DNA from 3 places in the Solibacillus sp. FSL W7-1464 genome. Region 2 is predicted to be linked to each of the others. Evidence: predicted binding sites of a transcription regulator. Region 2 holds the regulator's gene; each other region holds the start of a gene.
The links. Region 2 encodes LexA, which represses DNA repair genes until DNA is damaged. Its sites were predicted from a motif close to CGAACATATGTTCG; they were not measured.
Positions count from the first base shown of each region.

Region 1: the regulator LexA is predicted to act here: its motif matches at 8,800-8,813, upstream of parE (DNA topoisomerase IV subunit B).
Region 3: the regulator LexA is predicted to act here: its motif matches at 6,614-6,627, upstream of addB (helicase-exonuclease AddAB subunit AddB).

Region 1 is NZ_JBBORC010000001.1:1,888,870-1,899,651, forward strand. It holds gene MKZ25_RS09245 (AAA domain-containing protein) at 25-3,771, shown strand; gene MKZ25_RS09250 (nucleoside-diphosphate sugar epimerase) at 3,792-4,544, shown strand; SAM riboswitch class I at 4,605-4,713, shown strand; gene metA (homoserine O-acetyltransferase MetA) at 4,868-5,809, shown strand; gene MKZ25_RS09260 (ABC transporter ATP-binding protein) at 5,860-6,630, opposite strand; gene MKZ25_RS09265 (YczE/YyaS/YitT family protein) at 6,755-7,387, opposite strand; gene MKZ25_RS09270 (HesB/YadR/YfhF family protein) at 7,529-7,819, opposite strand; gene plsY (glycerol-3-phosphate 1-O-acyltransferase PlsY) at 7,929-8,531, opposite strand; gene parE (DNA topoisomerase IV subunit B) at 8,835-10,782, shown strand, end outside.
Region 2 is NZ_JBBORC010000001.1:2,475,211-2,485,992, reverse strand. It holds gene glnA (type I glutamate--ammonia ligase) at 1-824, shown strand, start outside; gene MKZ25_RS12320 (gamma-type small acid-soluble spore protein) at 944-1,492, opposite strand; gene MKZ25_RS12315 (DNA alkylation repair protein) at 1,758-2,465, shown strand; gene MKZ25_RS12310 (5' nucleotidase, NT5C type) at 2,544-3,089, shown strand; gene MKZ25_RS12305 (gamma-glutamyl-gamma-aminobutyrate hydrolase family protein) at 3,205-3,900, shown strand; gene lexA (transcriptional repressor LexA) at 3,982-4,605, opposite strand; gene yneA (cell division suppressor protein YneA) at 4,766-5,113, shown strand; gene MKZ25_RS12290 (YneB family resolvase-like protein) at 5,100-5,756, shown strand; gene MKZ25_RS12285 (DUF896 domain-containing protein) at 5,821-6,057, shown strand; gene tkt (transketolase) at 6,197-8,191, shown strand; gene MKZ25_RS12275 (DNA helicase) at 8,421-8,984, shown strand; gene MKZ25_RS12270 (alpha/beta hydrolase) at 8,998-9,645, shown strand; gene MKZ25_RS12265 (sensor domain-containing protein) at 9,668-10,782, opposite strand, start outside.
Region 3 is NZ_JBBORC010000001.1:763,192-773,973, forward strand. It holds gene MKZ25_RS03585 (murein hydrolase activator EnvC family protein) at 1-219, shown strand, start outside; gene MKZ25_RS03590 (sensor domain-containing protein) at 295-1,965, opposite strand; gene MKZ25_RS03595 (peroxiredoxin family protein) at 2,266-2,838, shown strand; gene MKZ25_RS03600 (S41 family peptidase) at 2,957-4,384, shown strand; gene MKZ25_RS03605 (PDZ domain-containing protein) at 4,608-5,777, shown strand; gene MKZ25_RS03610 (TVP38/TMEM64 family protein) at 5,919-6,542, shown strand; gene addB (helicase-exonuclease AddAB subunit AddB) at 6,670-10,311, shown strand; partial or broken gene MKZ25_RS03620 (UvrD-helicase domain-containing protein) at 10,286-10,782, shown strand, end outside.

The DNA.
Region 1 (10,782 bases), 590 kb from region 2:
AAAAACTATGAGGGAGGTGTGTTCATGGCACCAAAAACAATCGCGAATATTCAAACCCGCTGTCATATTTTATTGACGAATACGGCACGTGAAGCGATGAAGGAGCATGTTCCAGATGAACACGCCTTTTTTAATTTACAGCAATATTTCATTGTCGCGATTGAAAAAGTATCGGTCGATGCAGAGCAAACGCATTTGAGCATCTTTTTCGATAATGATAAAAACGTAAAACTAAAAAACAAATTCGAAGAACGCGTCGTCATCATGGACTGTGTATTTGACCGGAAAAACGGACTTGTAGCGAAAAGCTTCCGTACACGCGGCAAAGGAACACCGGTTGTCACAAATCGCCGCGCCACAATGAAAATCCACTTTGTTGCATCCCGTATTAGCGGCCATACATACCAGGAGCCTTTCCTAAAAGCCATTGATGAACTGCCGATTGCACAGGAACGCTTTGATTATGTCAATAAGCGGATCAGCAGCTGGGAAGGCTATTTAAAAGTATTAAATAAAAATGCGGACATTGAAGATATCCATGCCCGTTTTTCAAGTGTCACGTTTGATGCCGACTTTTCTCATATGACAGTGCGCATTAACAATCTCGATAAAAAGCAGTGGAAGCAGCTGGAGGGCCTTAGTGCGCGTTTGCGCGGCTATGTCCAGGAAATCGGGGATGTTGCTAAAATCCGCCGCAATGAAAATACCGTTGAAATTGCGTTAAAACCGCATTACAGCAATCTGGCGCGGAGAAATGAGCTCCAGTTCCAATCGGAAGACATCGAATTTTCCAATGCGGCGACGAAATCACAGCTAAAACGCCTATTAAAAGGGTTTGAACGGTTAAAAGAAGGCTTGGCCGCCAATGCGAACCTCGAAACGATTTTATTCGAAGATAAACCGGTCATCGCAGAGCGCAAAAAAACGGTTCCTCTCGATTTTCATAACCGGCTGAATCAGTACCAGCAGCAGGCAGTTGAAGGGGCGATCAGTTCCGAAGATCTGTATGTCATTCAAGGTCCGCCGGGTACCGGGAAAACGACGGTCATTTCGGAAATTTGCTATCAAAATGCAAAAGCGGGTCTGAAAACACTCGTTGCTTCCCAATCGAACTTAGCTGTCGACAATGCATTAAGCCGGCTTTTATCGAACAAAGACATCCGGATTTTGCGCTACGGCCGTACAGAAAGTATTGAAGAGGAAGGGAAAAAGTTCATTGAGGAAAATGTTGCGACCTATTGGCAGGAGCAGACATTTGAAGCAATCGGCCATGAAATTTCGCTGCATGAAAGAAAAGAACAGCTGTTAACAGATGAAATCAGTGAAACACAAATTGAAATTGCAGCGCTAGAACAACAACAAAAAGAGCTTAAACTGCAAATCGAACAAAAAGAAGCGGCAAAAGCCGAACTGCATGTTTTGGCCGAAAAGATTTTGACATTAAAAAAAGAATTGACCGAATGCAAAAAAGAACTGGAAGACAATGAACGTAAACTGGAAAAACTGCAGGCAACACAAAAAACAGTAGCTGAAACCGTTGCCAATTTTGAACAGCAAGTAAAAGACGGATTGACTGTCGAGCAACTGACAGAACAAGCACAACAGTTAAAAGAAACGAGAGAAAACTACCAGCAGCAACTTACGCAAAGTCATTATAAAGCGCAACTTAAACAATTCCAGCAGCGTTTTGATGCTGTTAAAACGAAAATCGAAAAGGCCAATGAAACGTCCCAGTATGATTTGCTCGTTGATAAAATCGCCTCTTTGAAAAAAGTGTACGAAATTGAGGAGTTCATGAGTGAATACAATATTCGCCGGAACTATGCAATGGACCGTTTACTTACGGCGCTTGATCGAATTCAGCCGCAAATGGAGCAGTATAAGCCAATTAAAGATGTGAAGGAACGTCTGGAAAAGGCACTACACTACAGTGAAACGGCGTTAGGTATCCATGTGACACCGGACAGGCTGGATATGGGCCATCATTATACGCTTGAAGAGATCCAGGAATTTTTGACGAAGCTTAGTATCGCCTTTAGGGACCGTCGCGTAAACGCTCAAAACGGCACCCGCTCCATCCAGGGGATTCATTTGCGTATGCAATACATCGAACAGCTGAACAATAAATATATGGATGCGATCCGTGAAACCGTGCTTATTTTCGAAAAGCTGAAAGAGGAAATCATTCTTCAGTTTAAAGAGCAAAATGATGTGAAAGCACAGCATCTTCAGCAGCTGGAAGAAGAGGCAACAGCGGTAAAATCCCAAATGGATGCGGTCAATGAAAAAATCGATCCGTCGATTACGGTGAACCATTCAACTGATGAGCTGGAAGAACTGCTCGCAACAAATGAACTCGATCAGATGAAAACCGAAACACAGCGCCAAAACCGTGAAAAAGTGGAGCTTCAACTGAACAAAAAAGCGGAGGAACTGGCTGTCTTAAATGAACAGATTGCCCTTGGTACCGAGACTGTAGAACAGTTAACAGTTCGCTTTAAAGGGATCAACAGCGAAGGCGTTCAGCTTGAAAAACGCCGGACAGAACTCGAACAGCTGACAAAACTGAACCCTGAACAGGCGATCATTGAAGTAAATGAAAAGATTACACTTCTTACTGAAAAAATCGAGACGCTTGAAGTGAAAATCAGTTTGCTTCCGGTAACGGCAGAACTTCAAAATGAATGGCACGGTTTACTGAAAAATGCCAATGCCCATGACTTGGACGAAATCCGCAAATTGTATGTGAAACATGCCAATGTGATCGGCACAACTTGTGTTGCATCAGCAAATAAAGAGTTTATGGACAACTACCCGACATTTGATGTCGTGATTATTGATGAAGTTTCGAAAGCAACACCACCGGAACTGTTACTGCCGATGTTAAAAGGCGCAAAAATTATTTTAGTTGGGGACCATCACCAGCTGCCGCCGCTTGTAGGCGATGCGACATTTGAAGAGACATTGGAGCAAGTTGTGAAGGAAAGTACAACATTTGAAGAAAAACGGGAGCTTGAAAAGTTACTGGAAGAATCATTGTTCGAGCGTCTTTACAACAATTTGCCGCCTCAAAACAAAACGATGCTTGCACTTCAATACCGCATGCATAAAAATATTATGTCAACTATTACACCGTTTTACGAAAATGAATCCGAACAGCTGCAATGCGGGTTAGAGGATTCGGATGCCGTACGTGATCATTTCCTTGAAACATCCAAAATTACACGAAATCATCATTTGCTATGGCTCGATATTCCGAACGCCAAGCCGTATTTTGAAGAGCGTATGAAAGAAGGCTCGAGTTTATTCAATATAGCGGAGCTGGAACAGATTAAACAGCAGCTGCTTGAATTAAATGCCGCAACGGAACAGGCGAAAGCACAAGGGCTGATTCCGCAAGATGCATTAAAATCGGTTGGTGTTATTTCCTTCTACGCGGAGCAGGTGAAGCGCATCAATCGTTTAATCGAACAGGATATCAATGTACCGCATTTGCACATCCGTACAGGCTCGGTCGATAAATTCCAAGGGATGGAGATGGATGTCATTATTGTCAGCATGGTGCGGAATCATGACAATGAGCGCGGAGAAATCGGGTTTGCGAAAGATTACCGACGTTTGAATGTTGCACTGTCCCGCGCACGGGAGCTGCTCATTATGATCGGCAGTACCGAAATGTTTACAAAGCGTCCAAAAAGCGCGAAAACACGGGATATGTATGCCCATGTATTAACGACAGTAAAAGAGCAGGACGGCTATTTTGCTGTTTAGAAACAGGGGGATTGGATTGAATGGATTTACAAAATACAGTTTTACAGCTGCAGAAAGAACTCAGCCAAAACCCATCCATTGAAATCAAAAAGCAAATGCAATATGCCATTCCGATTCACACATTGGAAGTGAAATATCATCCGGTGATACGTAATGCCATGGATATTTTAATGAAGATGATGCTCATTTCATTTGAGAAAGCAAAGCTGAAAAATGTGGAGCTATTAGCCGAAATTTTATTGGTGGAACCGTTATTTATTCATGATTTGACGAATAAAATGTTACGAATGGGTATGATTGTGAAGGAACAGGAATTTGCGCTAACCGCTAAAGGGAATGCTCAGCTGGAATCGGGCATTTTTGAAGAGGAACTTGAAGAAACAAGTTATTTTATTCAATACAGTCCGATTCATGAGCAGCCATTGGAGGGCGATCTGGAGGAATTTGCGGATTTGGAAGAGTTTCCGGAGCCTTTCCCGACAATCGAAACAGAAGAGATCGAAGCGATAGAAGAAACGGTGCTCATTGATTTCATTCAACAGCAACTATCCGAACAACCCGTAGCGGAAGAGGAAGTGCCGCATTCTATTACAAGTATTGTTTCGACGGAATCGATCCAGATTAATGATATACCGGTCCTATGTTTTTTACTGTTCGATCAAAAGGAAAACAGACATTTTGTGCGGGTATACAATACATTGACACGGGTATGGGATGAACGACTGGAAACAATCTTATTCAATATAGAAAAAGAACAGCTTCAGGAAGAGTAAAATATTTTTGGAATTATTGCAAAATTACAAAGTACATGTTACACTAATGACAATTTAATAGACTTATCAAGAGAAGCGGAGGGAACTTGGCCCAATGATGCTTCAGCAACCTCTAGTCCAACTAGAAAGGTGCTACTTCCAGCAAGGTGTTGACCTTGGCAGATAAGAACGGGTAAAAGCCCCTCTCAATTCTGATTTGCTGGAGTGAGAGGGGCTTTTTATATTGTTCTGGAACGGGTCGTTTCGCTCGTAAAACAATGCAATGCCTGAACATCACAGATTATTAAAAGTTTATTGAAAAAGTTTATGAGGGGGAAAGTGGAATGCCGATTAATATTCCGAAACATTTACCGGCGGGTGAACTGCTTAGAAAAGAGAAGATTTTCGTCATGGAGGAAGACCGTGCGAAAACACAGCAAATTCGACCGTTAAATATTTTGGTATTTAATTTAATGCCTGAAAAAGAAAAAACCGAACTGCAGTTGCTGCGCTTACTCGGTAATACACCATTACAGGTAGATGTGACATTTTTAAACACGGCTACATACGAATCAAAAAATGTTTCCAAATCGCATTTAGATACATTTTACCGCACGTTTGACCAAGTAAAGCACCGTCGTTTTGATGGTCTCATTATTACGGGTGCGCCTGTAGAGAAAATGGACTTTGAAGATGTAGGCTACTGGAATGAAATTACGCATGTTATGGACTGGGCAAACGAACATGTCACTTCGATCATGTATATATGTTGGGGCGCTCAAGCTGCTCTTTATCACCATTTTGGCATCGGGAAATTCGAATTGCCGAAGAAGTGCTCCGGTGTTTATTCCCATGTGATTACGGATTTAACAGTAGATCTAGTACGTGGCTTCAGTGATGAGTATGTGGCACCGCATTCACGTCACACATCGGTTTCGATTGATGAAGTACGGGCACATCCCGACTTGCGTTTACTAAGCTATTCGGATGATGCAGGCGTGTTTATCGTGCAATCGAAAAACAATAAACACATTATGATTACAGGACATCTGGAATATGATGCAACGACATTATCGGATGAGTACTTCCGCGACATGGAGAAGGATCCGGACAATACGGACATTCCGCTCAACTATTTCCCGAATAACGACCCGCTGCAGGCACCGAAAAATGTTTGGCGTGCCCATTCGCATCTGTTGTTCTACAACTGGCTGAACTACTACGTATATCAAGAAACGCCATATGAATGGCATTACGTCGATGAAAATATTGAATATCATATTTAATGCTTATAAATGAAACGAACCAGCAAGAGATGGACTCCTGCTGGTTCGTTCTATTTGATTGCGACCCAGGCACGTTCGCGTTCGATCTGCAAACTGATTTCCCGCCCGAAGAAATCGCTTAATACTTCGTCTGTTAAAACAACTTCCCGTGCATTGGCTTCGACATTTTTTCCGTCCTTCATTAAAAGGACATGGCTAAAACAAGGCAGAATCTCTTCTACATGGTGCGTCACATAAATAAGGGTAGGGCCGTTTTCAGTTTCTGCGATCTGTTCAATCGTCTGCAGCAGATTTTCCCGTTCGATCAAGTCCAGCCCGCCACACGGCTCGTCCAATATCAGAATTTCCGGATCTGCCATAACGGCCCTTGCGATCTGTACGCGCTGCCGTTCACCTTGTGACAAATGCTCGAATGATTTATTCGCTAAATGGTCACAGTGAAAATGTTTCATAACCGAAACTGCATGATCAATTTCTTCTTCCGTCACATCATTAAACAGACGAAGGGCACCGAATTTTCCGCTGAGCACGATTTCAATCGCGTTATCCTGCCAGTTGAAGTTATCGATCATCGCATTGCTGACCCAGCCAATCCGCGTCCGCAGTTTCGGTATATATGTCTTCCCGTATGTTTCACCCAGTACCTGTACTTTACCTTCATTTGGCCAAATATAACCGTTAATGACTTTCAGCAACGTTGTTTTGCCGGAGCCGTTTAACCCTAAAATAGCCCAATGCTGTCCCTTTTGTACATGCCAGCTTAAATCATTTAAAATCTGTTTGTCATTGCGATATAAATGGATATTTTCAATATGTATCATTTAAAAACACCTCCACTTACTACTATGCACTTTTTTCCATTGTTTCGAAAGTATTTTTTGAAAATTGTAATAATTTAAATATAAAAAAAGAAAGCAAACGCATAGTGCCTGCTCTCCCCATTATTTATATAACGACACTTTCAACACCTGCTGCGCGGTGGAATAGCTTTCCGTTCCATTTGAGCGCCCATTGTACGACAGGCCCTAAGCCGAACGCCATAAATACTGTACCGACTCCAACTGGTCCGCCCAATATAAAACCTACAACAGCAACCGTTACTTCCATTGTCGTGCGTGCGCGGTTAACACTCCAGCCAAGACGATGCACCAACAGCAGCATTAACGTATCACGTGGTCCTACACCGAGGTTCGCTACCATGTACATCCCGCAGCCGAAGCCCAGCAGGACAACGCCAACAGCAAATGCCAATATTTGTTCTAACAGTGTATTCGCATCCGGTAATACAATCAAAAATATATCAATAAAAATCCCTGTCAGGAACATGTCCAAGTAAGTCCCGACTTTCGGCAATCTTTTCGTGAAAAACGTATCTACAGCCAGAATGAGCAAGCCTAAAATAATCGACCACATGCCGACCGTTAAGCCCAAGTTTTTTTGTAATCCGATATGAAGGACATCCCATGACCCGACGCCAAGTATCTGTCCTTTAATCGTCAATGCGACGCCTAATGATAAAACAATGATGCCTGCAATAAAAAATACGCAGCGCCAATAAAGTTCCTGTTTCACTTTCACATGTAATCCCTCATCAATCCTCGATATAATCCTTACTCATTATAACGATTGAATCGGCAAAAACGGATTTACAATAAATTCGAAACATTTGAACTTTTTAACCGGCAAAGTGTTCGCATGAAGAAGCGGAAAAAGGGCTCTTTATTTTTCGTATGAGTAACGTAATTCATCGGATGAATCGGCGACATCTACAACTAAATGATGTTCATTAAAAAACCATTCATCGGATTTTTCGATATAGAAATGAACATCTTCCACTACCGTTTCGATGCCTATTTCATGGGGCTGCTCGCGTGTCATTCCCAACGAAAACCCTTCATGAAAAGGTGAAGAACCTCCATATCGTGCGTAAAAGCGAATAAAATCACCTTTTTCTACTTCCATTTCTTGTTTAAACCAATTAAGTGCTTTTTCTGATAATCTGATTTCCATATATTTCACCTCTACTGCCATTATGCAGTAAATGAAAAAAACTTACAAAGCTTGCGTTCTAAATTGCAAGTACAAAAAAGACTGAAAGGAAGCCCCTTCAGTCAATTGTTTAAAATCCTTTAATTTTCGGTTCAGTACCGGCTTTAATCCGCTTAATATTTTCACGGTGCCGGTAAAAAATAAAGCCTGCCAGAACGACAACTAAAATGAACAATGCATATTCACCTGTCACCATCCAATGAACAATTACATAAATAACGGCCGCAGCGGATACAATCATAGAAGACAAGCTGACCATCTTCGTTAACTTTAAGGCGATGACAAATACAATAATTAAAATTAAAAATAACGGTAAATTATAGCCTAAAATTACGCCACCGCTTGTAGCAACCGCTTTTCCGCCGCGGAAACTAGCGAAAATCGGGAACATATGGCCAGCAGCCGCGATGACACCCAAAATTAAAGGGTGGACCGTACTGTCTGCGAAAAAAGGCAGTAACGGGAGCAAAACCGCAGCCGTCCCTTTTAATATATCAATGAGCAGAACGGCGATGCCCGGTTTTTTGCCTAATACTCTAAATGTATTGGTTGTTCCCAAATTGCCGCTGCCTTGTTGTCGAATATCCGTTTTGTAAAAAATTTTGCCAATCCACAAAGCTGATGGAATGGAACCGATTAAATAAGCACAAATAATAATTAACGCGTTGATCAAGTGTTGTGCTCCTTTCGAATTCAGAATTACTACTTGGTACTAATAGTATGTATTGAATATTTTACAATGTTTTTTAATAGAAGGAAAGAGGTATTATTTTTTCACCCAATGCAAAAAATAGGGAAAAAGTTACAATTTACTGTTCACTGTTATAGGATATACTTTTAAACGTTCGTTTTTGATGATACAATTAATCTTTGCAAAGCCTAAATCCGTACCTTTAAACATTGACATCATGCATATTTGAGCGTACGATTAGGTAGTAAATAGAACGTTTGTTTGTATTTTTGGAGGGGATTACATTTGGTAAAAAACCAAACCGGTATTTCGTATAATGAAGATGCCATTCAAGTATTAGAAGGTTTAGAAGCCGTACGCAAAAGACCAGGGATGTATATTGGTTCTACAGATAGTCGAGGTCTTCACCACTTAGTGTATGAAATTGTAGACAATGCAGTGGATGAAGCGCTTGCTGGATATGGACATCATATCATCGTGAAGATTCATGAAGATAACAGTATTAGCGTGCGTGACCATGGTCGTGGTATGCCAACAGGTATGCATAAAATGGGCAAACCAACCCCGGAAATTATTTTCACCGTCCTTCATGCAGGCGGAAAGTTTGGACAAGGCGGCTATAAAACAAGTGGTGGTTTACATGGTGTAGGTTCATCAGTTGTAAACGCCTTATCAACATTTTTGGAAGTAACAATTTACCGTGACGGCCAAATTTACCGCCAGCGCTTTGAAAAGGGCGGAAAGCCTGCTACATCGCTTGATTTGATCGGAAAAACGAAGGAAACAGGAACTCTTGTACATTTCCTGCCAGATCCATCGATTTTTTCTGTCGTTAAATATAATTATGATACTTTGGCAGAGCGCTTACGCGAATCTGCGTTTTTATTAAAAGGATTAAAAATTGAACTGATCGATGAACGCGGAGAAGGACAGCATGAAATTTTCCATTATGAAAGCGGTATTGAAGCATTCGTCACATACTTAAACGAAGAAAAAGATGTATTGCATCCGGTTAAATATGTAGAAGGTACCATTCAGGAAATTGAAGTGGAGTTCGCGCTGCAATTTAATGACGGCTATTCCGAAACCATTTTGTCGTTCGTTAACAATGTCCGTACACGGGATGGCGGTACGCACGAAACGGGTGCGAAAACGGCTTTAACACGTGTATTCAATGAATATGCCCGCAAAATTGGATTACTGAAAGAAAAAGATAAAAATCTGGAAGGCACTGATATTCGTGAAGGCCTGACAGCAATTGTTTCTGTACGTATTCCTGAAAATCTGCTGCAATTTGAAGGGCAGACAAAAGGGAAGCTTGGTACATCTGAAGCACGCGCTGCTGTTGATACCGTTGTTTCAGAGCAATTAATGTATGTACTAGAAGAAAACGCCGAGCTGTCGGCTTCATTAGTGCGTAAAGCCATTCGTGCCCAACAAGTTCGTGAAGCTGCACGTAAAGCACGTGATGATGCCCGCAACGGGAAAAAGAAAAAATCGAGTACGCTTCTGTCGGGTAAGCTGACACCTGCACAGTCAAAAAATGCTTCAAGAAATGAATTATACCTAGTAGAGGGTGATTCGGCTGGCGGTTCAGCGAAGCAAGGCCGTGACCGTACATTCCAGGCGATTTTGCCGTTGCGCGGTAAAGTAATCAATACCGAAAAGGCCAAGCTGCAGGACATTATGAAAAACGAAGAAATCGCGACGATTATCCATACGATCGGTGCCGGTGTCGGAGCTGATTTTTCGGTGCAGGATGCCGCTTACGATAAAGTGGTCATCATGACCGATGCCGATACAGATGGTGCCCATATTCAAGTGTTATTGCTGACATTCTTCTACCGTTATATGCGTCCGCTCATCGAAGCAGGGAAAGTGTATATCGCGTTGCCGCCTCTTTATAAAGTATCGAAAGGGTCCGGCAAAAAGCAGGAGCTTATGTATGCCTGGACTGAACAGGAGCTGAGTGCCGCAACGAAAAAAATCGGCAAAGGCTATATTATTCAGCGCTACAAAGGGTTAGGTGAGATGAATGCCGACCAGCTTTGGGATACAACGATGAATCCGGAAACACGTACATTAATCCGCGTAAAAATTGAAGATGGTGCCCGTGCAGAACGTCGTATTACAACATTGATGGGCGATAAAGTAGAGCCCCGCCGTAAATGGATTGAATCAAACGTCAACTTCGGCATGGAAGAGGATGCAAGCATTTTAGAAAATGAATTCA
Region 2 (10,782 bases):
ATATCGTATTGGAACTGGAAGAAATGGGCTTTGAAATTGAAGCATCTCACCATGAGGTTGCACCGGGACAACATGAAATTGACTTTAAATATGCGGATGCCATTACAGCATGCGACAATATCCAAACATTTAAATTAGTTGTTAAAACAATTGCACGTAAACACGGTTTACACGCAACATTCATGCCAAAACCTTTATTCGGTGAAGCCGGTTCGGGAATGCACTTCAACGTTTCATTATTTAAAGGAAAAGAAAATGCCTTTTATGATGAATCTACTGAATTGGGTCTTTCTGAAACAGCGATGCAATTCATGGCAGGTGTACTTGACCATGTTCAAGGCTTTACAGCAATTACAAATCCGACAGTAAACTCTTATAAACGTTTAGTACCAGGTTATGAAGCACCATGTTACGTAGCTTGGTCTGCACAAAACCGTTCACCATTAATTCGTATTCCTTCTTCTCGCGGAGTTTCGACACGTGTAGAAGTCCGTTCGGTCGATCCATCTGCAAATCCATATTTGGCGATGGCGGTAATCTTAGAGGCTGGTCTGGAAGGGATTCGCAAAAAATCAACACCACCACCAGCAATTAACCGCAACATTTATGTAATGAGCGAAGAAGAGCGTAAAGCGAACGGCATCGATAACTTGCCACCAGCTTTAGACGACGCGTTAAACTTGCTAGCAAAAGATGAAGTTGTTCAACGAGCATTGGGCAACCACATTTATGCTAACTTTAAAGAAGCAAAAGAAATCGAGTTTGACATGTACCGTTCAACTGTCCACCAGTGGGAACGCGATCAATATATGAAAATGTATTAAGAGAGAGCGCTGGAGCTAAAACTCCGGCGCTTTTTGTATATGTATACATATTATTAAAAATTATAACCAACATAATTAATAACAAAAAACCGGCAATAAAAATTGCCGGTACAATATTTTTATTTATTGCCGTTTTGGAATTTGTTCTTACTAAATTGACCTGATGCTTGTTGTTTTTTTGCTTCGGCTTGCTGGTTTTGTTGTTTCACTTGGTTAACATCTGTTTCCATGCCAAACTCAGCGCTCATTGAAGAAAGCTTCTTCTGTAAACCGCTGTTTGCGAACAAGCCGGAAGACTGTTGCTTTTTAGCTTCAGCCTGTTGGTTTTGCTGCTTCACATGGTTAACGTTCGTTTCCATCCCGAATTCAGCATTCAGGGAACTTGATTGCTTCTGTAGACCGCTGTTTGCAAACGCACCGGAAGACTGTTGCTTTTTAGCTTCAGCTTGCTGGTTTTGTCGCTTCACTTGGTTTACGTTCGTTTCCATACCAAATTCAGCATTCAATGAACTTGATTGCTTCTGTAGACCGCTGTTTGCAAACGCACCGGAAGACTGTTGCTTTTTAGCTTCAGCTTGCTGGTTTTGACGCTTTACTTGATTAACGTCCGTTTCCATTCCGAATTCGACGTTTTTATTATTATTGATGTTGTTTTTATTTTTTGACATCAATATCACCTCCTGAGATTATTCTGTTCAGAGGTTGTTTTATTATTCGGCTAAATAATTTGCCAATTTTTTTAATTTAAAAGTTTGGGGCTACAATAAAAAGATACTAAAGCTTTAGTGTTAGTATATATGCCGTAAATAATGTATAAAATGGAAATATATACCTAGCAAGCTAATTTAAGAAGAACTCTAGATGAGTTGGATGATTAAATCATATAATAGTAAGAGACAAATAATAATATTATTAATATAAAAGGAGGAAATTATGAAACTCGATACAATGATGCAAGAGTTAGAAGCACTTGGGAAAGAGCGTACAAAAAAGATTTATATGTCCAATGGGGCAAAAGAGCCGGTGTTCGGTGTAACGATTGGTTCGATGAAACCGTATGTAAAACAAATAAAAATTGATCAGGAACTGGCTGAACAGCTCTATGCTACAGGTAACTATGATGCCATGTATTTTGCAGGAATTATTGCCGATCCGAAAGCTATGACTGAGGAAGATTATGACCGCTGGATGGAACAGGCCTATTTCTATATGATTTCCGATTATGTTGTAGCCGTAACATTGGCCGAATCAGATATTGCGCAAGAAGTGAGCGATAAATGGATCGCCAGTAGTGAGGATCTGAAAATGTCGGCAGGATGGCATTGTTACTGCTGGCTGCTCGGAAATCGTAAAGACGAGGAATTCTCAAAGGAAAAGTTATTGTATATGCTTGAATATGTAAAACAAAATATTCACCAAGCACCGCAGCGTACTCAGGTGGCGATGAACAATTTTGTCATGACAGTTGGTGTTTCATTTAAACCTTTACATGAGAAGGCCATGCAGATTGCAAATGAAATCGGACCAATTAAAACGAAACGTGAAGGGAAAAAACCGGGTGAGCTTCATGCATATGCGGAAATTGAAAAACAGGTGGAAAAAGGGCGAATCGGTTTTAAACGTAAATATGTACGTTGTTAATTGTAAAGAGTTATACCTTGTTTTTTCATAATAAAATTGTATAAACTAAAATTAGGAAATTTCAAGGAGGCTTATTACATGAAGAAAAGTATTGCTATCGATATGGACCAGGTGCTAGCTGACTTTTATTCGAAATTACGTGTTACATATAACGAAAATTTCGGTACAAGTTTTACAGATGAAGAGTTTCTTCTGACGACACAGCGTGATTTGCCTCGAGAAGATGCAAAAAAATTATTTGCATTATTAAATGAGCCTGATTATTTCAGAGATTTAAAAGTACTGGATAACGATGCAATTGAAGTTATTCAAGATCTGCAGGAGCATTATGAAATTTTTATTGCGACAGCTGCTATGGATGTACCGGGTTCATTTACAGCGAAATACGATTGGCTAATGGAGCATTTACCATTTATTGAAACTCAGAACATTGTATTTTGCGGAAATAAAGCGGTTATACATACCGATTATTTAATTGATGACAGCCCGCGTCAACTTGCAGCATTCAAAGGTACAGGCATATTATATTCGATGCCGTACAACCGATCAGAAGATGGTTTCATGCGTGTTCATAACTGGAAAGAGATAAAACAGTATTTTATAAAACAAATGGAAATTGTTTGAGAAATAAAGGGTTGCGATTGTGCAATCCTTCTTTATTTTTGTAGTCAATTAGTATAACGAAATAGTATAATTTAAATTATTGGAATTATCTATAAATTATAAGGGGATAAAAAGAATGAAACCGATTATTGGATTAACAATGTATGATTTTGATAAAAAATTGGATATTAACAACGGATATTTAACTTCAATTGAACAAGCGGGAGGTATTCCAATTTGTATACCGAATGCTACAGAAGAAAACATAGATGCGTTATTAAATCTAATTGATGGTCTCGTATTAATAGGGGGGGCCGATATAGATCCATTGCTGTTTGGTGAAGAACCGCACCGGCATATTGGAAGTGTTGTAAGAAAACGTGATGACAGCGATCTTTTATTAATGAATGAAGCTTATAAAAGACAAATGCCTGTTCTCGGTATTTGCCGCGGACAACAGATAATGAATGTTGCATTTGGAGGGACGATAATTCAGGATATACCATCACAGGTCGAGAATACAATTTTACATAAACAACCTTCAAAGCGCGGGGAATTGGCACATACAGTCGAAGTAAAGACAACAAAGTTTAAAGAAATTTTTAAAGAGGACTCATTCCGTGTCAATACATTTCACCATCAATCGGTCGGAAAGCTCGGGGAAGGGCTCGTCGTTTCGGCAGTTGCAAAGGACGGCATCATTGAAGGGATTGAACACGAATCACATCCATATTGTGTAGCGGTACAATGGCATCCGGAAGAATTGTCGCCGAACGGAGATGTTTATGCACAGCGCTTATTCAAAAGTTTTGTAGAAGCATGCAATAAGTAACAAAAGGCTCAGTCTTATACGGCTGAGTTTTTTTATTTAAATGAAAAACTTGCCGATTCTATTAGAATGGCAAGTTAGTGGTTAATGGATATTTCGGTAGAGGCCGACTACTTTACCTAAAATAGAAACCTGGTTGACAATGATCGGCTCCATCGAACTGTTTTCAGGCTGTAGGCGGAAATGAGTTTTTTCTTTGTAAAAGCGCTTGACAGTCGCTTCATCATCTTCCGTCATGGCTACCACAATCTCTCCATTGTTCGCAGTAGACGTCTTTTTGACAATCACATAATCCCCATTTAAAATCCCGGCTTCAATCATGGATTCACCCATAATTTCAAGCATAAATAATTCCTCTTCCGGTGAGCCGTATGTATCCGGCAACGGGAAATATTCCTGAATATCCTCAATTGCGGAAATAGGCAGACCGGCAGTAACTTTACCGATCAACGGAACATGAATGACACCTTGTTTCGCGATGTTAATCTCTTCTTGATCCAATATTTCAATGGCACGCGGCTTTGTAGGATCACGGCGGATAAGCCCTTTACTTTCTAAACGAGCTAAATGCCCGTGGACAGTTGAACTGGAAGCTAAACCTACTGCTTCTCCAATTTCGCGAACCGATGGCGGATAGCCTTTAGAACGAACTTCCTCTTTTATAAAAGTTAGAATAGCTTGCTGCCGTTTTGAAATTTTTTGTGTCAACTAACTCACCTCTTTATCATGCTATTTTTCTTAAGGTAAGTATAGCAGTATGCGAACACGAATGCAAACATAAGTTCGAAAAAACGGTTGACAAAAACATATGTTCGTATTATTATGAGAACAAACATTCCGAACATACATTCGAAAGAGGGTTTTTCCAATGAAAAAAGTTAAATTAAACGGCTTCACATCAATGTTTCTGCTATTCTCTGTATTTATGATGGCTTTATTCATGATGCAGGACGATAATATTGAATTATACGAACACGTAAGCATAGAGCATGGCGATACTTTATGGTCGTTGGCAGAACAATATCGTGGTAAAATGGCTAAGCATGATTGGATTAATGAAGTAAAAAAAGAAAACGGAATGCTGGATGAAAAAGTTGTATTAGGACAAGTATTGGTAGTACCTGTAGAAAAAGATTCACAATACATTGCTCAGCTGAATGAATCCTCCGATATGCAATCGATTAAAGTAGCGAGAGGGAACAATGATAAAAACTAAAGCAGTTATTTATTGCCGTGTCAGTACGGATAAAAATACACAAGAAACATCACTGGTGCGTCAGCAGGAGGAGCTGACAAAATATGCAAAATCATTCGGCTATAAAGATGTGGAGATTTTCAAGGATCAGCATAGCGGATATGATGTTGATCGGGACGGATTGCTCGACATGCTTGACTATATGAAAGAGTACGGGATTAAAGCACTATTTGTACAGGATGAGACTCGTTTAGGGCGAGGGAATGCCCGGATGGCAGTGCTTCACCTGCTGCAAAAATATGAAGCGACGGTCTATACATTAAATGATGCAGGTCCTGTCGTATTAAACGAAATGGATACAATGCTGCTCGAAATTTTAGCGATTGTCGAAGAGTATCAGCGTCGTATGCATAATGCGAAAATTCGCCGGGGAATGCGCCGCGCTGTCGAGAATGGCTACCAGCCGCAAAATAATTTAAAAAATCGCGGCAATATTGAAGGGCGTGAACGAAAAGAAGTCCCTGTCGAAGAAATTGTTCAGCTGCGCCAGAAAGGCTTAACCTTTGCGGAAATAGCTACGACTTTGTCGGGCTTGGGCATTTCTATCAGTAAAGCGACCGTACATAGAAGATATATTGAATATATGGAGCGACTTGAAGAGTAAACACTTGTTTTCAAGTCGTTTTTTTTATACCTTTGTAATAGGTAGGAAGAAAGGTGAGATTCAAATGTTATCAAAAGAAAAATTAGCTCGTATTAATGAGCTTTCTAAATTAGCGAGAGAAGGTAAATTGACGGAAGAGCAGGCTAAGGAACGTACAGCGCTGCGAAAAGAATATTTAGATACTTTCCGTACAACAATGCGCGATACAATCGAACATGTGAAAGTAATCGATGAAGAAGGCAATGATGTGACACCTGAAAAATTAAAACAGATTAAATCACAGAAGAAATTCTTAAACTAATAACTTTTCATTAATATGTCACATTTAATATAAAGTATGACATATTTTACGGGACGTTTTTAGAAATTATTGTTTTCTTGTGGAAATTTGTCTACACTATAAAAGGTATAAATATCGTACGAGGAAAGGATGTCACATAATGACACAACAGTTGGATCAGTTAGCAATTAACGCAATCCGTACACTATCAATCGACGCAGTAGAAAAAGCAAATTCAGGTCACCCTGGTTTACCAATGGGTGCTGCACCTATGGCCTATACTTTATGGACGAAACATTTACGCCATAACCCGCAAAACCCTAATTGGTTTAATCGCGACCGTTTTGTATTATCAGCTGGACATGGTTCCATGCTTTTATATAGTTTATTGCATCTAGGTGGCTACGGATTAGAGATGGAAGAGATCAAAAACTTCCGTCAATGGAATTCAAAAACACCGGGACATCCTGAATATGGTCATACAGTTGGTGTGGAAGCGACAACTGGTCCATTAGGACAAGGTATTGCAATGTCAGTAGGTATGGCTATGGCTGAACGCCACTTGGCAGCAACATACAACAAGCCAGGTAAAGACATTGTAGACCACTACACATTTGCACTATGCGGTGATGGAGATTTAATGGAAGGTGTCGCTGCAGAAGCAATTTCTCTTGCAGGCCACTTGAAATTGGATAAATTAATTGTACTATATGATTCAAATGACATTTCACTTGATGGTGATTTAGAAAAGTCATTTTCGGAAAACATCCAAAAACGTTTCGAATCATACGGCTGGAACTATTTAAAAGTTACAGACGGTACAGATATTGCGGAAATTAATTCAGCAATTGAAAAAGCGAAACAAAATACTGGCGGTCCAACTGTAATTGAAGTGAAAACTGTTATCGGTTTTGGTTCTCCTAACAAATCAGGCAAAGCAGATTCACATGGTGCGCCACTAGGTATTGATGAAGTTACTTTAACAAAAGCTGCATATGCTTGGGAGCACGAGCCATTCTTCGTCCCAACTGAAGTATATGATACATTCAAAGCGGCAAGCGAAGTACAAGGTGTACAAGCAGAAGCAGCATGGAATGAATTATTCGAAAGCTACAAAAACGAATATCCGGAGCTGGCAGCACAATTTGTCAACGCAATGGAAAATAAATTACCGGAGAACTTTGCTTCTGAATTACCTGTATATGAAGCAGGTACAGCAGTAGCTACCCGTTCATCTTCTGGTGATGCAATCAATGCAATTGCAAAAACAACACCATCATTCTTCGGTGGTTCCGCGGACTTGGCAGGCTCAAATAAAACTACAATTAAGGGCGCTGGCGATTTCTTTGCTGAAACACCGGAAGGCCGTAACATTTGGTTTGGTGTTCGTGAATTTGCAATGGGTGCTGCGCTGAACGGTATGGCGTTACATGGCGGTTTAAACGTATTTGGCGGTACTTTCTTTGTATTCTCTGACTATGTACGTCCAGCAATTCGTTTATCTGCACTAATGGGATTGCCTGTAACATATGTATTTACACATGACTCAATTGCTGTAGGTGAAGATGGTCCTACACATGAGCCAGTCGAGCATTTAGCATCATTACGTGCAATGCCGAATCTTTCAGTAATCCGTCCTGCAGATGCAAATGAATCTGTAGCAGCATGGAAATTAGCTGTAGAGAGCAAATCAACGCCAACTATTTTAGTGTTGTCGCGTCAAAACTTGCCGGTATTGGATGTTGCAACAGAAACAGTATACGAAGGTGTTGAAAAAGGCGCTTATATTGTTTCACCTTCATCTAAGGAAACTCCGGATGCCCTGTTAATTGCAACAGGTTCTGAAGTTGGCTTGGCAGTAGAAGCGAAAAAAGCATTGCTTAAAGAAGGAATTGACGCATCTGTTATATCGATGCCATCAATGGACCGTTTTGAAAAACAGTCGAAGGAATATAAAGAATCTGTATTACCAAAAGCTGTGACAAAACGTTTAGCAATTGAAATGGGTGCATCACTTGGCTGGCATAAATATGTTGGCTTTGAAGGAGATGTATTGGCAATCGATAAATTTGGTGCATCGGCTCCGGAGAAAATTGTGTTAAAAGAATACGGCTTCACAGTAGAAAATGTAGTTGCGAAAGTAAAAGCACTTTAATTCGAAGTTCAAAATGTCACTTGTCTACTATGGCAAGTGGCTTTTTTTATTTCTATATCAGTCGGAACCGCGGTAAAATGTTGAGAGTGAGAAGAAAAAAGCTTTGGCAAAAGGGATAATTTCAGATACAATATGCCGTAGAAATAATTGGATAACGTGCGATTTTACTTAAGGAATGGTACGATGATAAAGAAATATGGAATTATCAGATGAAGGATGTGGATGAATAATGACAGCAGAAAATAAGCAAAAAGAAATTACTACATATATCGAACAGACACTTTTTTTCCTATCGAATAAAGCGGACCTTGAAAAATTCCAAACAATGCTTCAAAAAAATATTGATGAAAAAAGAGCTTCCTCCACGTCAACGACTGATTTTTATGATCGATTAATGTTAAATATTGCGTATTACGTGGAAAATAAAATGGCATGGACAGATCTTGTTCGGGAAACATTCAATTCAGGAAAAGTGCCACCCGTTTCTTATATCGAAAATGAACTGCTGGCACAGCAAATGCAAATCCGCAACAGTGTCGGAGAAAAAATGGACGATTACAAGAAAGCATTCCATCAGCAATATGAAGCATTAAAAGTAGAAGATGGAGATGTGATATACGATTATGCCTATGCATCCGTGGAGCATGCATACCGTATTGATTTTTTAACAGTTGCCTGTGCTAAAAATGCACATATTTTAACAGAAGGCGATATTGAGGAAACAATCAAAATGCTGGATGGCTATATGGCTTATTACACGGATCAGCTTGTCAATAAAATGACGCTTTCTTAAAAGGAGATATAAAATGAACACACCATTTAATTATTTACACAAAGCACCTAAAGCAGATGCGGATAAGCAACCTGCGATTTTCTTGCTGCATGGGTTAGGGAGCGATGAAAACGATTTAGTGCAACTTGTTGATTCATTTTCAACAAATTGCCATATTTTTAGTTTGCAAGGACCGATTAAACATCGTCCCGGCTATGCTTTTTATACATTTGAAGAAGAGGGTAAACCGAATCGTGCAATCTTTGATAAAGTGCTGAAAGGTATTGAATTATTTATTAAAGAAGCTATTTGGGAATTCAATTTGGATGAACAGCAAATTTATGTTGTCGGCTTCAACCAGGGGGCAGCGATGGCACAGTCTCTTGCGATGGTGATGGGCAATGCGATTCGTGGAACAGCAGCATTAAGCGGTTATTTACCGGAATTCGCTGCGCTTGAATACAGTAAAAAAACAATGGACGAATCTAAAATCTTTATTTCTCACGGTGAATATGATTATGATTTTCCGATTGAATGGGCAGAGCATGCCGTCCGTTTTTTCAATGACTATGACACGGATGTTACATTCAGAACATATCCGGTAGGTCATGGAGTGAGCGAGCAAAATCTACATGATTTAATCGCATTCTTATCAAAAGATTTACCGAACACTATAAACTAAGAAAACAGCTGAGGGAAGGTAATTAATTCCCGTCAGCTGTTTTTTTAGTGTCCAGCAATTGTTCTGCTTCGGTAATAGACATCGGTTTATAGAAGTAATAGCCTTGACCAGCAGGACAGCCAAGTTGTTGAAGCATCGCCAATTGTTCTTCGGTTTCAATTCCTTCGGCAATAGGGCGCATTTGAATATTTTTCGCCAATTGAATGATCGTTTGTACGATGGCATACATCCCGGGTTCATTCATTGCACTAACAAAACTGCGGTCAATTTTGATTTCAGAAAAAGGCAACTGCGGCAAATAACTTAATGAAGAAAAACCGATTCCAAAATCGTCGATTGAACACTCAATACCCATAAGCCTTAGTTGATTTAAAATCTCTTTTGCATTTTTAAAGTCCACCAATTCAATGCTTTCCGTTACTTCCAACTTTATATAATGCGGCGGGACATTATATTGATAAAATATATCCCTTATATTTTGCAGAAAATCCGGATCGTAAAAATGGTCCGGCGATATATTGAGTGCAATCGGTAAAATCTTTTTGTTTTCATTTATACGATTTTGAAGCCAGACAAGGATCTGCTTGAAATTCAGTAAATCAATCGCTTTAATCTTCCCGGTTTGTTCTGCGATCGGGATATATTTTACCGGTGAAATAAAACCAAGTTTGCTTGAGTTCCATCGAGATAGTGCTTCAAAACCCTCCACTTCAATCGTTTGGAAGTTAATTTTAGGCTGCAAATAGACTTCGAACTCCTCATGTTGCAGCCCATAGGCCAATTGATTGAGAATATCCATTTCCTCAGTCAATTGTTTCGTACTATTATCTTCGTAAATAGAATAGCTAGTCCCAGTTCGTTTCTGTGCATTGGATAAGGCGATATCCGCCTGATGGATGCTCTGCTCGACCGTCACTGATTGATTAAAGTTTGTATAGCCGATTTTTAATGTAATGTAGATTTCGTTCCCGTCGACTTTATAAGGCATTTGTGTCAAAGATTCAAGATGCTGATTACAGTCAAGGAAACACCCATTATCGCTTACTTTTCCTAAAATGAGCGAATTTGAAAAACGAGAAATTAGTGTATCACCATGTGCGAAATCAATTTCCATACGATCTGCCACTTGTCGCAGTA
Region 3 (10,782 bases), 1.7 Mb from region 2:
ACCCACTCGATTGAAGGACAATTATTCACGACAACATATGCCCATTTAAGCGGGTTTAATACGAGTGTTGGTGCATCCGTTTCGAAAGGTCAGCAAATTGCTCGACTTGGGAATTCAGGTAACTCAACTGGACCGCATGTTCACTTTGAAATCCATGTAGGGGAATGGAATGGCAGCCGTTCAAATGCCGTTAACCCATTAAATTATATTTCATTGTAAAATAGGGAAAGACCGAACTTTAACAATTAAAGTTCGGCCTTTTTATTTTGCTTATAAGGAACAATGGTAAAATTCTTAAAGGGTAGTAGGGGGATTTTTATATAATTTATAGCAATTTCTCCCGCTTTCTTTGGCTTCGTATAATGCAATGTCAGCTTTTTTCATTAAATCCGATTCAGTAAAATTCAGTTGACTCGAGGCCGTCGCAATTCCCATGCTTGTTGTAACCGTTAAAGTATGACCGTTCATTACCCAAGGCTGATGGATCGTATGCTGAATTCTTTCAGCAATTTCTACGGCATTGTTAGAGCTTTGAATATTTGAGAGCAGAATGACAAATTCATCTCCGCCTAATCTTGCCACCATATCATGATCCCGGATAGAAGCTTTAATACGAGATCCAAATTCTTGTATAACCGCATCGCCAATATCATGGCCATAAGTATCATTAATCAGTTTAAAATGGTCAATATCCAATAGAATAAGAGCTGGAGCAATATTATTAGTTAAAAATTGTTCTTTTGCAAAGGCAAATTGTTCTTTGAAAAATAATCGATTTGGAAGGTCCGTTAATGTGTCGTGATATGCAAAATATTTTAATTTGGATTCATATTCTCTTCTTAGAGTTATATCTCGAGTGAGTACGACCATATATTGGAAGGAATTTTTGTGGTTGAACACCGGATTTCCGATGGATTCACACCAGATCATATTTCCTTCAGCATTTTTTTGTCTAAATTGAATCGTAAAAGGTTCACCTGAATTTATCGAATTTTGAACAATTTCTATCAAGCCTTCCTGATCATCTAAATGAACATTATGAAGGAAGTTTTTCTTAAGGTATTCTTGATGGTAATACCCTAATATATTTTTATAGGAAGGGGAAACATACATGATTTCTCCGTCTTTATTGATAAGTGTAATTAAATCCTGTGCGTTCTCTGCAATTATTCGAAAACGTTTCTCACTTTCTTCCAGCTTGTTAATGCTTTGCAGCTGTTCCGTTACATCTTTCAAAATTCCATATAGTCCAATCATTTTTTCCTCAATGAAAAGAGGAATGATTTTAAATAGAGTGCTAACCTGCTCGCCATTTTTATTTTTGAAGGTTAAATTGCCACTATTATTAGTTCCTTTCACTGCTTCATTTATAAGAGTATCCAGATTATCTTTATCTTCCGGGTCAACTAACTCATTAAGTGATTTACCAAACAGCTCTTTAATTTTATAGCCGGTAATCTGTTCACTTGCTTCGTTTCCATCAGTGATATAACCCATTTTATTTAGAATAAAAATGCCATCTGTATTATGGAAAAATAAAGAATGGTAACGCTCACTGCTTTCAGCGAGGCTGTTCACCATTTTCATTGCATCGGAAAGAGCATTTTTTTCATGTGTAATGTCTCGCACAACTGCTATGATATGATCAACTTTTCCGTTATCGTCAAAATAGGGGCTTAAAATGGTTTCAGCATAATATTTATTACCATTCTTTTCATAAATATCTTCATAAGTATAGCTTTTTTGGCTCATAACAACTTTCTTATATTGTTTATATAAAAATTCTGCTTTTTCCGCAGGTTCAATATCCATAATGCTGGAGCCAATCATACCGTTAAACCAATCTAAACGTTCCATTACAGCAGTATTAATGAATTGAAAAAGAAAATCATCGTTCTCAACTTTAAGAATAAAAATCATATCTTTCATAACGTTCATTAAAACTTCTTTATAAAAGTTTTCCATAAAAGTTCCCCTTGTTTAAACTGAACTAAAATTTATTTCTCCTGAAGTAAGTATGGGCATCTTCATAGATAAATTCAGTGTTTGGAATTTTTTCATTACTCCTAATTATGGTGCTTAATTTATTTATAATAGAAGCTAATCGATTTTCCGTCAATTGATTAACTTTAGTTGGCATAGAGTAGACTTACTCCTTTCCCAATATAAGATACGTAAATTCCAAAAAAGAAATTAATCCGGTTTGAATAATTATCTAAAAGTTATGATAATGTACTAGTAGGAAGAAATGATGGGGTGAAGCTGATGAAAAAGAATATTGGAATCGGTATTATTTTAGTGCTTGTCATCACGATGCTTGGCACTTACATAAAAGCTGAAATCGATCAAAGTACTGCAATCAACGAACAAGCATTAGGGAAAGAAGTTGAACTGGGCGAAGAAGTGGGCCTTGAAAAAGGTCAGTTTGCACCGGATTTTACATTATATAGTTTACAGGGCGAGCCATTGACATTGTCGGAGCTAAGAGGGAAGCGTGTCGTACTGAATTTCTGGGCGACCTGGTGTCCTCCATGTGAAGCGGAAATGCCGCATATGCAAAAATACTATGAAAAATACCGTAAAGAAGACAATGTGGAAATTGTCGGTGTTAATATGACCTATGCAAACGAAAAGCTGGAGCGTGTTGAGCAGTTTTTAAAAAGCTATGATATCACCTTTCCGATCGTTTTGGAACAAACCGAAGCAGTCGCCTTTCAGTATGAAATCTTGACGATGCCAACAACCTATATGATTGATACAGAGGGGAAAATACAGAAGCAGATCATTGGCCCGCTGGATTTGGACGCATTACGGGAAAATGTGATGCAACTGGATTAAGGTTCGGGTTCGCATACTTGAAATCTAAAATTATCTTCATTTTGTTACGTTTAAATTCGACTTTATAAGTATGAATCTTTCATTTGCTTCATAAATTTTATGGAACGGAGGAGAATTCGTGCGGAAAAGTCGGATTTTTTTATTAGTCGTTGTGATGGTGTGTATTGGAGTGATTGTTTATGGCGTGTTGAAAATAAAGGCGCAGCCACAGGAGGAGCAGGCAGATTTTGCGGTAGTCAATGAACTGCATCAATTAATAACGAGCGAATCTGTTTATGATGTCAATTCTGAAAAGTTGGTGGAAGGTGCACTGCGAGGGATGGCAAATGCAATAAACGACCCCTACAGCACTTATTATTCGGAGCAGGAAGCAGCATTACATAAACAGACACTCGCAAGTGAACGAATTGGCATTGGCGTTGAATTGGCAGAAGCAAACGGCAAGATTATCGTCGTGGCTCCGATTAAAGCCTCGCCTGCAGAAAAAGCGGGTATTCGACCATTGGATGAGCTTGTACAAATTAATGAGGTACGACTTGACGGAAAATCAATGGGGGAAGTTCGTAAACTGATGTATGGCAAAGAAGGGGAAGCAGTAGAACTTGTCATTTATCGCCCGGATATGGATCAGCATTTAAAGTTGGTCATGAAAAGGGAACGCTTGAAAAATGATACGGTGGAAGCTGAAGTCCTCGAGGTAGAAGGAAAAAAACTCGGCTATATAACGATCAATCTATTTGGCGAAAAAACAGCAGAGGAGTGGAAAGAGGCTCTTGATGGTGTAATTAAGGAGGAAGTGGAAGGGTTAATCATTGATGTGAGGGACAATCCAGGTGGCTATTTACATAGTGTTACCCAAATGATGAGCATGTTCGAGCAAAAAGAAAAAATCTTTGCGTACATGCAAAATCATGACGGTGTAACAGAGCCGCTGAAAACAAAGAAAGTCGAGCAGTTCCAGCCTTACGCAAATTGGCTGCGCGACACGCCTTTAACACTTATCCAAAATGAAGGAAGCGCATCAGCCAGTGAAGTGTTTGCGGGTGCCCTGCAGGACTGGAAGCGTTCGGTCATAATTGGGGTGACGAGCTTCGGTAAAGGAACGGTTCAGCAAACATGGGACCTTCAAAATGGCGGAGAAGTAAAATTATCGACGAACAAATGGCTTACTCCTTCTAAAAAGTGGATTCATGATGTTGGGATCGAGCCGGATGTCGAAGTGACACAGCATCCTCTTTACAGTGTGGAAACAAAAATTCTGAAAGGGCGCTATGAAGAGGGAGAATACAGTGAAGAAGTTGCCTACAGCCAGCGTATTTTAAGTGAACTGGGCTACGCTATCAGCCGGACAGATGGATTCTTTGATAAGGATACAGCTCAGGAAGTGGAAAGCTTCAGACATAAGCATGATATTGCAGAAGGAAGCTATATGGATGAAGTATTTTTCAATGAATTAACGAAAGAACTGCAGACATTCAAACAGTCGAAAGTAAACGACATGCAGCTGCAGATGGCGATTAGTTATATTATGCATCAGTTTGAGTGATGGATAGTGTAAAGGAGATTGGGTGCTCATTTCTTAAACGAAATGGGCTTTTTTTATTTGCTGAATATTTTATTTAGAAAACAGTCTGAAAGATACCCGTCTTATTTAACTCACCCCCTAGATCGCCAATTTTCCCATCAAGCCTTTATTTCATTTCCGGTACAAATGGGACTACGCATTACGGAAAGGATTTGGTACAATTATTCGTACGGTAGGTGAGAATATGGATGGAACAGTTTTGATTGAAATTTTAAAAGGGATTGGCCGGTTTTTTATAAATCCTTTGTTTTATGTCGCCATCATTTCCGCAGTATATTTAGGGTATCGCCGAGTGAAGCGCGAACGAAGGTATTTTAACCGACGGATACTAGGTGGCTGGTCCGAGCTGAATAATATGCTTGCGATGGGTTTTATGCTGTCCGTGATTATTTCCTTATTTAGTCTTGTTATAGGCTTAACAGTATCACTCGAATTATTGACAATTGTATTTATTGTAAGTTTCGCAGGTTTAATCATTTATATGTATCAATTATTATCGCCGGCGATTGTGATGGCGGTTGCGTTTTGTGGAATCGTTTGGATGCAATGGCAGGATTGGTCATATACACTCGGACCTATCGAACTGGCAGGCAGAAATGTTACGGACGAACTTGTTATGACCGTTCCGATTATGACGGGGCTCTTGCTCATGGCGGAAGGAATTTTAATTCGCCGTTATGGTGCCCGTTTTGCTTCACCGATTGTGGAGAAAACAAAGCGTGGATTAAACGGGATAGGGTATTTTAGTAAACAGCTTTGGATTTTGCCGGTATTTACTGTTATTCCAGGTGAAGGCATTCAAAATTTTGCGCCATATTGGCCACAGTTTACAATCGGGGCAGACCAGTTTTCAATCATTGTTTTCCCGTTTATTATCGGCTTCCAGCAGATGGTGCGCCAAAAGCTGCCGATGAATGTTTATCCTCAAATGGGACGTGTAATAATAATGATAGGGCAATTTGTGCTCATCGTCGGGTTGGCCGCATACCTTTTACCGGTACTCGGTGCTGCTGCATTAGCAATAGGCGCGATTTCCCGTACAATTATTGGTATACATTATAGCCGCTCAGAGGACCGCCACAGTTATGCGGTTGTACGCAGTGATAAAGGTGTGATGATTGCCGGCATTTTACCGGATTCTCCGGCAGAAAAAATGGGACTTGTCGCAGGTGAAATTATTAAACGTGTGAATGGACAAGATGTTTTTACAGAAGAAGATTTGTATAAAGCACTGCAGATTAATGCTGCCCATTGCCGTTTGGAAGTGCTTGATCATTCCGGCGAGTTGCGTCTTGCCCAGCATGTTGTCCATCGTGATGATAACCACAAAATCGGGTTATTAGTTGTTAGTTAATTTCAATAGAATCTCGCTAAAACGAGGTTCTTTTTTTTTGTTGAAACGGGTATAAACAATTTATGTTAATATAAAATTGTACAAAGACAGCATTGTTGTAAATTCAGAAATTTTTATCGTTTTTGGTAGGGGTGAGCGGTTATGCTAGATTGGCTGACAATCGATAATATTGAAACAATTGTAGAGAAATATAAGTTGTTAGGTCCGTTTTTCGGGATTTTATTAACTTTTTTAGAATCATTTTTGCCGATATTGCCGCTGTTTGTAATCATCATTGCTAATGCTGCAGCTTACGGTTTGTTTTGGGGCTTTTTACTGTCCTGGCTTGGAACGGTCGCAGGTTCCTATATGTTTTTCCTAATGATTCGCATGTTCGGAAAATACCGCCTTTTCAGACGGATTAAAGAGCAGAAGCAAGTGAAGAAACTGATTAACTGGGTGGATATTAGAGGATTTACACCATTGTTTGTACTGCTGTGCCTACCATTCACACCTGTTGTAGTTGTCAATACGGTTGCAGGTTTATCCAATATAAAAAAGAAATATTATTTTTTGACACTCCTTATTTCAAAACCGATATTAATCTTTTTAATAAGCTATTTAGGCAGTGATCTACGTGATATTTTAACCTCTCCTGTAAAACTTATTATTTCAGCTGTCATTATTTTAATCATTTGGGGAATCGGCAAATTGATCGAACACATTTTAAATAAGCGTGTGGAAAGGGATTTGCGTGAGATTGGAAAGTTACGAAAACAAAAGTGAAAAACTATAAGTCTTGTCTTTTAACAAATTGTGAAAAGACAGGGCTTTTTTGTATGGTTGCAATTAATGCGCGAACATGCATTCTTATATTATAATAGAAGAAAGAAATAGAAGTGAGGTGGGATTTGTGACGTTACGAGTCATATCAGGACGGGCAGGCACGGGAAAAACAACATTGATTCACCGTGAAATTGTCGATGATTTAAAAACAAATATATTTGGACATCCAATTTTTATATTAGTTCCTGACCAAATGTCGTTTACAACGGAATATGAGCTAACAACGAATTATGACATTGAAGGAATGATGCGTGCGCAGGTTATGACATTCAAACGACTGGCCTGGTTTGTACTGCAAAATGAAGGCGGTATCGCCCACGAACGGATTGATGGCACAGGTTACCGCATGCTGTTGCGACGTATTTTGGAAGAACATCAGGAAGAGTTCCTGTTATTTAAACGCGCTGCAGGTAAACCCGGTTTTACGAAAGAAGTCGAGCAAATTCTAAAGGAATTCAGTCAATATCATATCGATGTGGAAACAATCGACCCGCTGATCGAATCATTAAGATTAAATGGTGCAAGTGAAGTACTGTTGCATAAGCTGCATGATCTGAACATTATTTTAAAGCAGCTGCATGAGCGCATCGGGACGGAATATATCGATGGCGACGGCTATTTCCCGCTTTTAATTGAGCGTATACCGAAAATGGAAAGCTTGCGCAATACCCACATTTATTTGGATGGGTTTGTATCTTTTAATGGACAGGAATTTGCCATTTTAAAAGAGCTTCTTATTTATGCAAAACGTGTCACAATTGTTTTCCCAATGGAAGACCCGCAAATGGATTTACTGGAAGGTTCCGTGTTTTACAGAGCAGCAATGACATATGACAAAATAAAGAATGAGTTGCAAAAACTGCGATTCGAACGAGGGATTGATATTGAAGAGGAGCCGCGTGTTCATTTAGAAGTAAACTACCGTGCGACAAATCGGGACTTGCTGCATATTGAACATCGGTTCGACAAAATTACGGATACACCTGTCGAATCAACGGGACATACGAAAATATTGGAAGGTGTAAACCCGCGTGCAGAAGTGCAAGGTATTGCCCAGGAAATTAAACAGCTTGTTCTGGAAAAGGGGCTGCGCTATAAAGACATCGGGATCATGTACCGCCAGGCAGATGTATATGATGCGATTATCGGCACGACCTTTACCCAATACGAAATTCCGTTTTTCTCAAATGAGAAGCGGGCGATGCTTTATCATCCGCTGATCGAATTTAGTCGATCCGTAATGGAGATTATTACGACAAACTGGAAATACGAGCCGGTTTTCAGAAGCATTAAAACAGATCTGTTTTTCCCCTATGGAGCGAATTTAGTCGCAATGCGGGACAGAGCGGATATTTTGGAGAATTTCGTCATTGCAAAGGGCATTGTTCATGACCGCTGGATGAAAGATGAAGTATGGCATTATCGCCGTTTTAAATCACTTGAAAAAGTAAATGCGATTCAGACAGAAGATGAGCTGGAGCACGAGCAGCTTTTAAAATCGGTACGTGACTTAATCCGGGAGCCGGTACTGGCATTGCAGAACCGGTTGAAAGGTAAAAAAACAGGCCGTGAAATTGTAGTGGCACTGTATGAGTTTATGGAGCAGCTTGATATTTATAAGAAACTGCTGAAAATGCAGGAGCAGGAAGAGCAGGCCGATTCACTTCATCAGTCATTGGAGCATGAACAGGCTTGGAATGGCTGGATTCATATTTTGGAGCAGTTTGACCTGATGTTCGGCGATAAAATTATGCCGTTGGAACAAGTTGCACAAATTTTGGATGAAGGCTTTGAAACACTGGAGTTTGCAAGTGTGCCGCCGACATTGGATGAAGTGACCGTTTCGACAGTCGAGTTTGCGCGTTTTGACAATAAAAAGGCAATTTTCGTAATCGGTGTTAATGACGGGGTATACCCGATGCGTATGGAAGCGGGAGGACTGCTATCTGATGACGAGCGTGAAACATTTGAGAAAATCGATGTGGAATTGGCACCGGGTATAAAAAGCAGACTTCTGCAGGAAAGTTTCCTGTTTTACCGGGCGATTTCTTCATCGACTCAATATTTATATATTACGTATGCCAATGCAGACGAGGAAAGTAAAAGTAAGCTTCCATCGCTTTATATTAACCGCCTGCACAATATGTTCGAAATTACCGAAAACCGTGGCACCCCCGAGGAAAAAACAATTCGCACACTGCCGCATCGGCAAATCGTGATGGACCCGCTTGATGAGCTTCAACACGATAATGTGCTCAATTATTTACAGCATCCGTCACCGGCAATCGGCTTTTTGATGACCCAGCTGAAGCAGGCTCAGCATGAGGGACGTCCGCTAACCGAAGAATGGGCGGCATTAAAAGCATTTTATGAACGGGAACAGAACTGGAAAGATGTGCTGAACGTCGTGGAAAAACCGTTATATACGACGAATGAAGCAGAACCGCTAACCGAAGAAGTAGCGACGGCATTGTATGGAGAAGACTTTTTGGCAAGTGTATCTCGTATTGAACGCTTCTACAGCTGTCCGTACTCACATTTTGTATCCTATGGGCTGAAACTGCAGGAGCGTACGGAATTCAAGCTGGAAACATTCGCGATGGGCGATCTTTTCCATGAGGCAATCCGGACGATTCTATCCGAGAAAGAGCCATCGATCCCGCTTACGACATATGCAGCGTGCTATAAAAAGGCGGATGAAACGATTTCAAAACTGGCGGATTATTTTTCGTACAGCATTTTAAAAAGCAGTCACCGCTTTGAATACATTAAAACGAAACTTGTGAAAATCGTGGCACGTACAATTTATGCACTTATTAATCAAAGTGAGCTGTCGAAGTTTAAAGCGATTGCCCATGAAAAACCGTTCGGGAAGCGCGACGACAAAAATACGGAACAGGATGACCGCAATCCGCTGGAAGCACTGAAAATCGATCTGGAACATGACCGCAAAATGTATGTGCGCGGGCAAATTGACCGAATCGATGCGTATAAAGATGCGGAAAACCTGTATTTGCGTGTAATTGACTATAAATCTAGCGGACGCAAGCTTGACTTTACCGAAGTTTATAACGGAATTTCGCTGCAGCTGCTGACATATTTAGATGTAGCAATGAAAAATATCCCGATCATCGCACGTGAAGGTAAGTTCATCCAGGACTTATCGGAGCTGGAAAATATTATTGTCCAGGCAGCCGGGATGTTCTATCTGCATGTGCACAATCCGCTCATTCCGACAGAGGACTATGAGCAGTATGACCGCGTGGAAAGTTTGCGTCAGGAGAAGTTCAAGTTAAGCGGCTATATGGTAAAAGATGTGGAAGTGGCGCAACTGATGGATAAGTCACTCGAGCCGAGTAAAACATCGATTATCGTACCGGCAGCGTTTAAAAGCGGAGAGAATCCGGAATTTAACAGCCGTTCCTCAAAAGTGATCGAGCAGGAGCAGATGGAAAACCTGCAGGAATTTGTGCACTATAAATTCCGCCAGGCGGGCAATGAAATTTACCGCGGTAATACGGAAATTAAGCCGTACAGCTTAGGCAATCAAAAAGCTTGTACGTATTGCAGCTTTAAATCGGTCTGCCAGTTCGACCAGTCGGAAACAGGCAACAGCTACAACGAAATCAAGAAACAGCCGGAACAGGAAGTATTTGAAAACATTAAAAAGGTGGTATGTGCAGATGACAATTCCAGCGAAGCCGAGTGATGTTCAATGGACAGATGTGCAGTGGAAAGCCATCTATGCATCCGGTCATGACATATTAGTATCGGCAGCGGCCGGTTCAGGAAAAACGGCGGTATTGATCGAGCGACTGATCCAAAAGATTTTAGCGCCTGAAGACAAGCGAATTGATGTGGATGAGCTGCTCGTCGTAACGTTTACAAATGCCTCGGCTGCGGAAATGCGCAACCGGATGGCAGAAGCGCTTGAAAAGGAACTTGCCCAAAATCCGGGCAACCATTTTCTGCGCCGTCAGTTAAGTTTATTGAACAAAGCGCAAATCTCAACGCTGCATTCATTCTGTCTGTCGATTTGCCGTGAATATGCATACACGATTGACCTGGACCCGGGTTTCCGTCTGGCAAGTACAGAGGAGGCTTCGTTATTGCAGGATGATGTACTGATGGATGTGCTTGAAAAGGCATACCGGGGCGATATGGAAACTTTGTTCACGAA